DNA from 2 places in the Pantoea sp. Z09 genome. Region 1 is predicted to be linked to the other one. Evidence: predicted binding sites of a transcription regulator. Region 1 holds the regulator's gene; the other holds the start of a gene.
What was found. Region 1 encodes PurR, which represses purine synthesis genes. Its sites were predicted from a motif close to CANGCAAACGTTTGCNTG; they were not measured.

Region 1 (4,061 bases):
CACCTTCGACACCGCGGCGCTGAGCGGGCTGGTGCTGGGGCAGACGGTGCTGGCGAAAGCCTGCAAGGCGGCGGGCATGGATTTTGACAGCACGCAGGCGCACTCCGCGCTCTACGACACCGAGCAGACGGCGACGCTGTTTTGCGAGCTGGTGAACCGCTGGAAACGCCTGGGCGGCTGGCCACTGCCGATGGCAGAAGGCGACGACGAGCAGCAGGCCGCATCGGCCTGAGCATAAAAAAAGCCGACTGGCGTCGGCTCTTTTATTTATTCCGCTTCTTTGTGCTTTTCCGCGGTCTCTTTGATCAGCGACTGCAGTTCGCCACGCTGAAACATCTCCACGATAATGTCGCAGCCGCCCACCAGCTCGCCGTCAACCCACAGCTGCGGGAAGGTCGGCCAGTTGGCGTATTTCGGCAGCTCGGCGCGAATATCAGGGTTCTGCAGAATATCCACGTAGGCAAAGCGCTCGCCGCAGGCGGAAAGCGCCTGCACCGCCTGCGAGGAGAAACCGCAGCTTGGCAGCTTCGGCGAACCTTTCATGTACAGCAGGACCGGGTTTTCTGCGATCTGGCGCTGAATTTTTTCTACAGTACTCATAATTGCCTTCCTTAATTCCCTACTTCGTGTTTGTTTATTGTAGCGACTTCGCCCCATCACTGAAAACGACAATTTCTCGCTTGTCAGGTGAAACCGCCATGTTTGTTAAGTTCTCAGCTAAAGATCTGCTTTTTCCTGACGATAATCAAAACCTAAGCTATTCATAACTGGTAATAATTTTGCTGCTATAACCTGCTGAAATTGCTCATTTAAGAGCCAGTTGCAACCCTGTAACAGTTTAATAGAAAAATGGCTTAACTTTTGAAAAAAACCTGGCTTAGAATGGCCCCGGCGCTGATCACCGATCAGATTTTTCTAACCTCGTTACGGCCTGTTGTCGTAACCGCTAACCCTGAAACCGGACGATGCGATTACTGATTACGCTTTTTATCTTAGCTTTCGCGCAGCTGTTTCTGAACATTGCGTCGGCTTCGCCGCAAACGCCGGTTAACGCCAGTCTGCATAAAGCGGAAAAAAAGAGCGCGCGTGAAGATGAGCGGCGCAAACGCCGTCCGGTGAAAACCAGCGCCAAAAAATCTCGCCCCTCGACTGCGCAAAAACTCAAACTGAAAAAACAGCAGAAACTCGACACGGCCGCCCTCTCTCATCCCGTCAGCGACAAGAAAAAATCCGCTAAAAACACCCGTAAGCGCTATGGTCATCAGCGCCCGTTAAGCACGGCTAAAACCGCGGGCGCCGGGCTGCTGGAAGCGGACGATCCTACCACCATTAAAATGAGCAAGTCCCATCGCCTGCGCTATCAAAAAGCGCGCGAAACCGCGATGACCAAGCTGATGGGTCAGCTGGGCAAGCCTTATCAGTGGGGCGGCACCTCGCCGCATACCGGTTTCGACTGCAGCGGCCTGGTCTGGTACGCCTATAAGGACTTAGTGAAATTCCGTATCCCGCGCACCGCCAATGAGATGTACCACCTGCGCGACGCCGCAGAGGTGAAGCGCGAGTCGCTGGAGAAAGGCGATCTGGTCTTCTTCCGCATCAACGGCCGCGGCACGGCGGATCACGTTGGGGTTTACCTCGGCAACGGCAAGTTTATTCAGTCGCCGCGCACCGGGAAAGATATTCAGATTAGCGCGCTGTCGGAAGATTACTGGCAGCGCCACTATATCGGCGCGCGCCGTATGATGACGCCGAAAACCATTCGCTAAGAAAAAAGAAAACCGGGGATGTCCCCGGTTTTTTTATTGCTGCTGTTAGTGCATCACGGCGGTAAAGCTAAAGGCCACGATCATCAGCAGCGCCGCGCCGGTGGTCATCAGCGCCAGTTTTAAATCTGTGCTCATAGCTACTCCTTATCCACACATTTGTCAGGGTCTTGCGGATTTTCCCACAGTCGCCGGTAAAAATCTCGTTTTATCCCGCAAGCCTTGCTAGAATCCCCGCCTTTGTTGCGCAACTGACGCAACGCCCGTGCCGTTCGCACGCAACAGCCCCTGTTTTGTCCTGCCCAGTGCGTGTTTCACCGACAAAAAACTGTAGCGAATTAACAGAAAACCATCCTGGCGGACGCAAACGATTAACATTATGCTTATCAGCGGCTTACTGATAAGTTCTGGAGTCTCTTTTTAATGGCAACAATCAAAGATGTCGCGAAGCGTGCCGGTGTCTCCACAACCACCGTTTCTCACGTTATCAATAAAACGCGCTTTGTCGCGGAAGAGACGCGCAACGCCGTCTGGCAGGCGATTCAGGAACTGCACTACTCGCCCAGCGCCGTTGCGCGTAGCCTGAAGGTCAATCACACGAAAACGCTGGGGCTGCTTGCCACCTCCAGCGAGGCACCCTATTTCGCCGAAATCATCGAGGCGGTTGAGCATCACTGCTTTGAGCGCGGCTATACCCTGATCCTCGGCAATGCTCACAACGATCTGCAGAAACAGCGCGCCTACCTGTCGATGATGGCGCAAAAGCGCGTCGATGGCCTGCTGGTGATGTGCTCTGAGTATCCTGACGACCTGCTGAAGATGCTGGAAGAGAACCGCAATATTCCCATGGTGGTCATGGACTGGGGCGAATCGCGCGCCGACTTTACCGATACCGTGCTGGATAACGCTTTCCAGGGCGGCTATCTGGCGGGACGCTATCTGATCGAACGCGGTCACCGCGATATCGGCGCCATTCCCGGCCAGCTGGAGCGCAACACCGGCGGCGGACGCCACGCGGGCTTTTTAAAAGCGCTGGAGGAAGCGGGCATCGCGGTGCGCGCGGAGTGGATCGTGCAGGGTGATTTCGAGCCGGAGTCGGGCTACCAGGCGATGCAGCAGATCCTGCAGCAGAAGCAGCGCCCGACGGCGATTTTCTGCGGCGGCGATATCATGGCGATGGGCGCTATCTGCGCCGCCGACGAGATGGGACTGCGCGTGCCGCAGGATATTTCGGTGATCGGCTATGACAACGTGCGCAACGCGCGCTACTTCACGCCAGCGCTGACCACCGTGCATCAGCCGAAAGCGCAGCTGGGCGAGAAAGCGCTGGAGATGCTGCTGGACCGCATCACCAGCAAACGCGAAGAGTCGCAGACCATTGAGGTGCATCCGACCCTGATCGAGCGCCGCTCGGTCGGCGACGGCCCGTTCCGCGACTACCGCCGTTAATCCTCGCTCAGCCACTCCTGATTCAGGGTTTGCGCATCGCCCAGATAGCTAAGCAGCCAGCCTAGCGCGGGCGATGCGCCCGCTTCCGACCAGCTGACGCAGCAGGGACTCTCGGGAAAAGGCGCCGGCAGCGTCAGCTCCGCCAGATCGCCTTTATCCAGCAACGGGCGCGCCAGATGGCCCGGCATCATCGCCACGCATAATCCCTCCAGCACACACGCCAGCCCCGCCTGCCAGTCCGGCACCACCAGCCGTCGCTGATTGTCGAGCGTCCAGGTCATGCGGCGCGGCAGCGCGCGCGCGGTATCCTCCAGCACCAGCGACGGCCAGGCGCGCAGCGCGTCGTCATCGAGCCGCGGCAGCCGGGTGAGCGGATGCTGGCGCGCCACCACGCAGCGCCAGTTGAGCGCGCCCATATCGCGAAAGGAGAAGCGGCCGCCGACCGGGATCGCCTGCGTCGCGCCGATGGCGACGTCGACGCGTCCGTCAGCCAGCGCATCCCAGACGCCGTTAAAAACTTCGTAGCTGATGTGCAATTCCATGTCGGGGAAGTGACGGTAGAAGTCGGTCACCAGCTGACGGCTGCGTGGTAGCTTGACGATGCGATCCACCGCGATGCTCAGCTGCCCGCGCCAGCCGTTCGCCAGCTGCTGGCACTGACGCCGGGTGGCAAGCATTTTTTTGATAACCTCGCGCCCCTCGCGCACAAAATGTTCGCCCGCGGCGGTCAACGCCACGTTGCGATGCTGACGTTCGAACAGCGGCACCGCCAGCCAGGTTTCCAGCTGACGCACCGTATAGCTGACGGCAGAGGGCACGCGGTGCAGCTCTTCGGCGGCCGCACTAAAG
Region 2 (4,061 bases), 940 kb from region 1:
ACTCCAGATACTGCTGATCGACATCTTTCGTCACGTAGACGCCGTTAAACACCGAGCATTCGAACTGGGCGATATCGGGGTTCTCTTCGCGCACCGCTTCAATCAGGTCGTTGAGATCCTGGAAAATCAGCGCGTCAGCTTTGATCAGCTGGCAGATCTCATCCACTTCACGACCGTGGGCGATCAGCTCGGTGGCGCTCGGCATATCGATGCCGTAGACGTTCGGGAAGCGAATCTCCGGCGCGGCGGACGCCAGATAGACGCGTTTCGCGCCCGCTTCGCGCGCCATCTCGATAATCTGCTCCGAGGTGGTGCCGCGCACGATAGAGTCATCCACCAGCAGCACGTTCTTGTCGCGGAACTCAGCGCGGTTAGCGTTGAGCTTGCGGCGAACGGCGCTGCGGCGCAGCTGCTGGCCCGGCATGATAAAGGTGCGGCCGACGTAGCGGTTTTTCACAAAGCCCTGGCGATAGGGTTTGTTGAGAATGCGCGCAATCTCCAGCGCGATATCGGTAGAGGTTTCCGGGATCGGGATCACCACGTCGATATCGAGATCTTCCCATTCGCGGGCGATCTTCTCGCCCAGCTTGGTGCCCATGCGCACGCGCGCGCTGTAGACAGAGATCTTGTCGAGGAACGAGTCCGGGCGCGCAAAGTAGACGTACTCGAACAGGCAGGGATTGCTTTTCGGGTTCTCGGCGCACTGGCGGGTAAACAGCTGGCCCGCTTCGGTAATGTAGACGCCCTCGCCCGGCGCAACGTCGCGCAGGAACTCAAAGCCCAGCGTATCGAGCGCCACGCTCTCAGAGGCGACCATATACTCGACGCGGCTGTCCGGCAGCACGCGCTTGCCCAGCACCAGCGGACGAATGCCGTTGGGGTCGCGGAAGGCGACCATGCCGTGGCCGATGATCATGGCAACCACGGCGTATGCGCCGCGCACCTGCTGATGCACCGCCGCCACCGCAGCGAAAATGTTGTCTGCTTCCAGCGGGTCATGCTGAAAACGATCCAGCTCCTGCGCGAAGATATTGAGCAGGATTTCAGAATCAGACGTGGTGTTGACGTGACGGCGGCCCTTTTCGAACAGGTGCTTGCGCAGGTCGTGCGCGTTGGTCAGGTTGCCGTTATGGGCCAGCGTAATACCGTACGGCGAGTTAACGTAGAACGGCTGCGCTTCAGAGGCGCTGGAGCTGCCTGCGGTCGGGTAGCGAACGTGGCCGATCCCCATGTTGCCCTGCAGACGCTGCATGTGGCGCGCTTCGAACACATCGCTGACGAGGCCGTTCGCCTTACGCAGACGGAAGCACTTCAGCGCATCGATGGTACAAATGCCTGCGGCATCCTGCCCGCGGTGCTGAAGCACCGTTAACGCATCATAGATCGACTGGTTGACCGGCATAAACCCGGTGATACCAACAATACCGCACATGTTGTCATTTCCTCATTAGCCGCACTCCCGGTGGTGTCACCGGGGTAAAAAACTCGACGTGCTTTTCAGGTAGTCAAAAAACCATCTGATGATAGAACTGAACTGGGGAATGAGCTGGGACTGCTGCCAGTCCGGGCTTTTTGAAAAGCCGGTGAATGTGTCGAGGAAAAAAAGCATCGCGCTGACGATCAGCACGCCGCGTAGCGCCCCGAAACAGACCCCCAACACCCTGTCGGTTCCCGACAGGCCGGTCTTTTCCACCAGCGAGCCGATCACATAGTTGACTATCGCGCCGACAATCAGCGTCGCGACGAACAGCACCGCGATGGCGATGCCGTTACGCACCAGTTCGTCGTCAAAACCTGTAAACCAGACTGCAAGGTAGGCGTAGTAGTGACTGGCGACAAAAGACGCGCATCCCCAGGTAACGAGAGATAAGGCTTCGCGGACAAACCCTCGAATCAGGCTGACCAGAGCCGAAAAACCAACTACCGCAATTATGACGTAATCAATCCAGACCATGAACTCTTCCAGCGCCAGTGCGTCTGCACCCCTGCATCCAGTTCGGGGCGCATTCTAACAGAAAAAGAAAACGTTTGCGTAGCGCTTTTCCCTTTCTGTTTCCATAAAAAGGGCGATGAAAAAAACTTTCCTCGCCCGACTCAGATTCAACGTTAAAAACCATTGAATTAAAACAAATTTTTATTTTATCTGTGCGTTTAGCGCCTTGTGCGGCGCCGCCTTTTTATGCTATCGGCGGCGCCAATCAATGGCCTAATGCGCGCTGTAGGGTTTCACCACCCCGCCCAGTCCAGAGACGCTCTGCAGCTCGGCAAGCGAGCCTTGCAGTTTGGCTTTCGACGCGTCCGGCCCGACGTAGATACGGGTAATTTGTCCCTGCACCGGCGTCGACGGCACGGTAAAGGCGCGATAGCCCGACAGGCGCAGCTTCGCCACGATTTCGCTGACCTTCGCCGCGTTTTTCAGCGCGCCGAGCTGCACCACGTAGGCCTGACCGGCCGGCGCGCTCTGCTCTGCGGGCTTCGGCGTTTCCGCCGGCTTAGACTCAACCGGCTTTGGCTGTTCGACCGGCTTAGACTCAACCGGCTTTGGCTGCTCAACCGGCTTCAGCTGGGCTTTCGGCTGCTCGACCGGCTTCGCTTTCGGCTGTTCCACCGGTTTCGCTTTCGGCTGCTCGGTCTGGCGCGGCTTCGCCGGCGCACTCTGATGCACCGGCGGCGGCGTCACCACGCTCGGCTCGCTGCTGCTCTGCGGCGTGGCGTTGCCCTGTTCGGCGACCGGATTGCTGGCCGTGCTGGCGGTGTTGCTCACCGCGCTGCCCGCACCCTGCGGCGGCTGCGCAGGCAACGGCTGCGTCACCGGCGGCACCATCTCGCTGTCCTGCTGATCGTCGGGCTTCGGCACCAGCGGGATCGCCGCGAACTCCTCTTTATAGTGTTTCTTTTTGCCGTCCAGCAGGCCCGGCAGCACAATCACGCCCACCGCCACCAGAATAATGGTGCCGACCAGGCGGTTCTGAAACTTACTCGCCACGACCTTTCTCCATCTCTGTCGATTCCATGACCTGCGCCACGGTGTGGAAAGATCCACACACCAGCACGATATCCTGCGCGTCCGCCTCGCGACGCGCCGCCTGCCAGGCGCTCTCTACGTCGGCAAACGCTGTCGCCGCCTCAGCGGGCAGATGCGCCATCAGCTCGTCGGCGCTGGCGCCGCGCGGACCGTCGAGCGGCGCGCAGTACCAGCGGTCGATCTGCGGCGCCAGCGCCGCCAGGGTACCGGCGATATCTTTATCATGCAGCATGCCGACCACCGCGCGCACGCGGCCGCGCGTCGGCAGCTGCGCCAGACGCGAGACGAGATAGTTCGCGGCGTGGGGATTATGCGCCACGTCGAGGATCACGCGCGGTGATTCGCTGACCGTCTGAAAGCGGCCCGGCAGGATCGCCAGCGGCAAATAGTGCCGGATAATCGCTTCGCTGACGCCCAGACCGGAGGCGCGCAGCGCCGCCAGCGCGGTGGCTGCGTTCGGCAGCGGCAGCGGCGGCAGCGGCAGATCGTTCAGCTCGCCCTGCGCGTCGCGGAATGCCCAGCTTTCCGCCTGCTGGCTGTAGCGCCAGTCGTGGTCGCGCCGCAGCAGCAGCGCGCCCTTCTCCGCCGCCACCGCGGCGATGCTGGCGGGCATCTCCGGCTCGCCCACCACGGCGGGCTTGCCGCCGCGGAACACGCCCGCTTTCTCGCGGCCGATGCTTTCGCGGTCCGGGCCGAGCCAGTCGGTGTGATCCAGCGCGATGCTAGTTACCACCGCCACGTCGGCGTCGACGATATTGGTGGCGTCGAGGCGGCCGCCCAGCCCCACTTCAAGGATCACCACGTCCAGCTGCGCCTGCTGAAACAGGTTCAGCGCGGAGAGCGTGCCGAATTCAAAATAGGTCAGGGAAACGTCGCCGCGCCCGGCTTCGATTTTGGCGAAGCTGGCGCTGTGCAACGCAGGGTCCAGCTCCTGGCCCTGCACGCGCACGCGTTCGGTGTAGCGCACCAGATGCGGCGAACTGTAAACGCCAACGCGATAGCCCGCCGCCATCAGCAGGGTTTCCAGCGTGCGGCA

Region 2: the regulator PurR is predicted to act here: its motif matches at 2,018-2,035, upstream of cvpA (colicin V production protein).

Annotation. Positions count from the first base shown of each region.
Region 1 is NZ_CP092373.1:2,089,232-2,093,292, forward strand. Features, by position in the region: gene rnt (ribonuclease T) at 1-232, shown strand, start outside; gene MC269_RS09995 (Grx4 family monothiol glutaredoxin) at 268-603, opposite strand; gene MC269_RS10000 (C40 family peptidase) at 966-1,766, shown strand; gene MC269_RS10005 (YnhF family membrane protein) at 1,812-1,901, opposite strand; gene purR (HTH-type transcriptional repressor PurR) at 2,187-3,212, shown strand; gene punR (DNA-binding transcriptional activator PunR) at 3,209-4,061, opposite strand, start outside.
Region 2 is NZ_CP092373.1:1,145,541-1,149,601, reverse strand. Features, by position in the region: gene purF (amidophosphoribosyltransferase) at 1-1,432, opposite strand, end outside; gene cvpA (colicin V production protein) at 1,469-1,954, opposite strand; gene dedD (cell division protein DedD) at 2,207-2,986, opposite strand; gene folC (bifunctional tetrahydrofolate synthase/dihydrofolate synthase) at 2,976-4,061, opposite strand, start outside.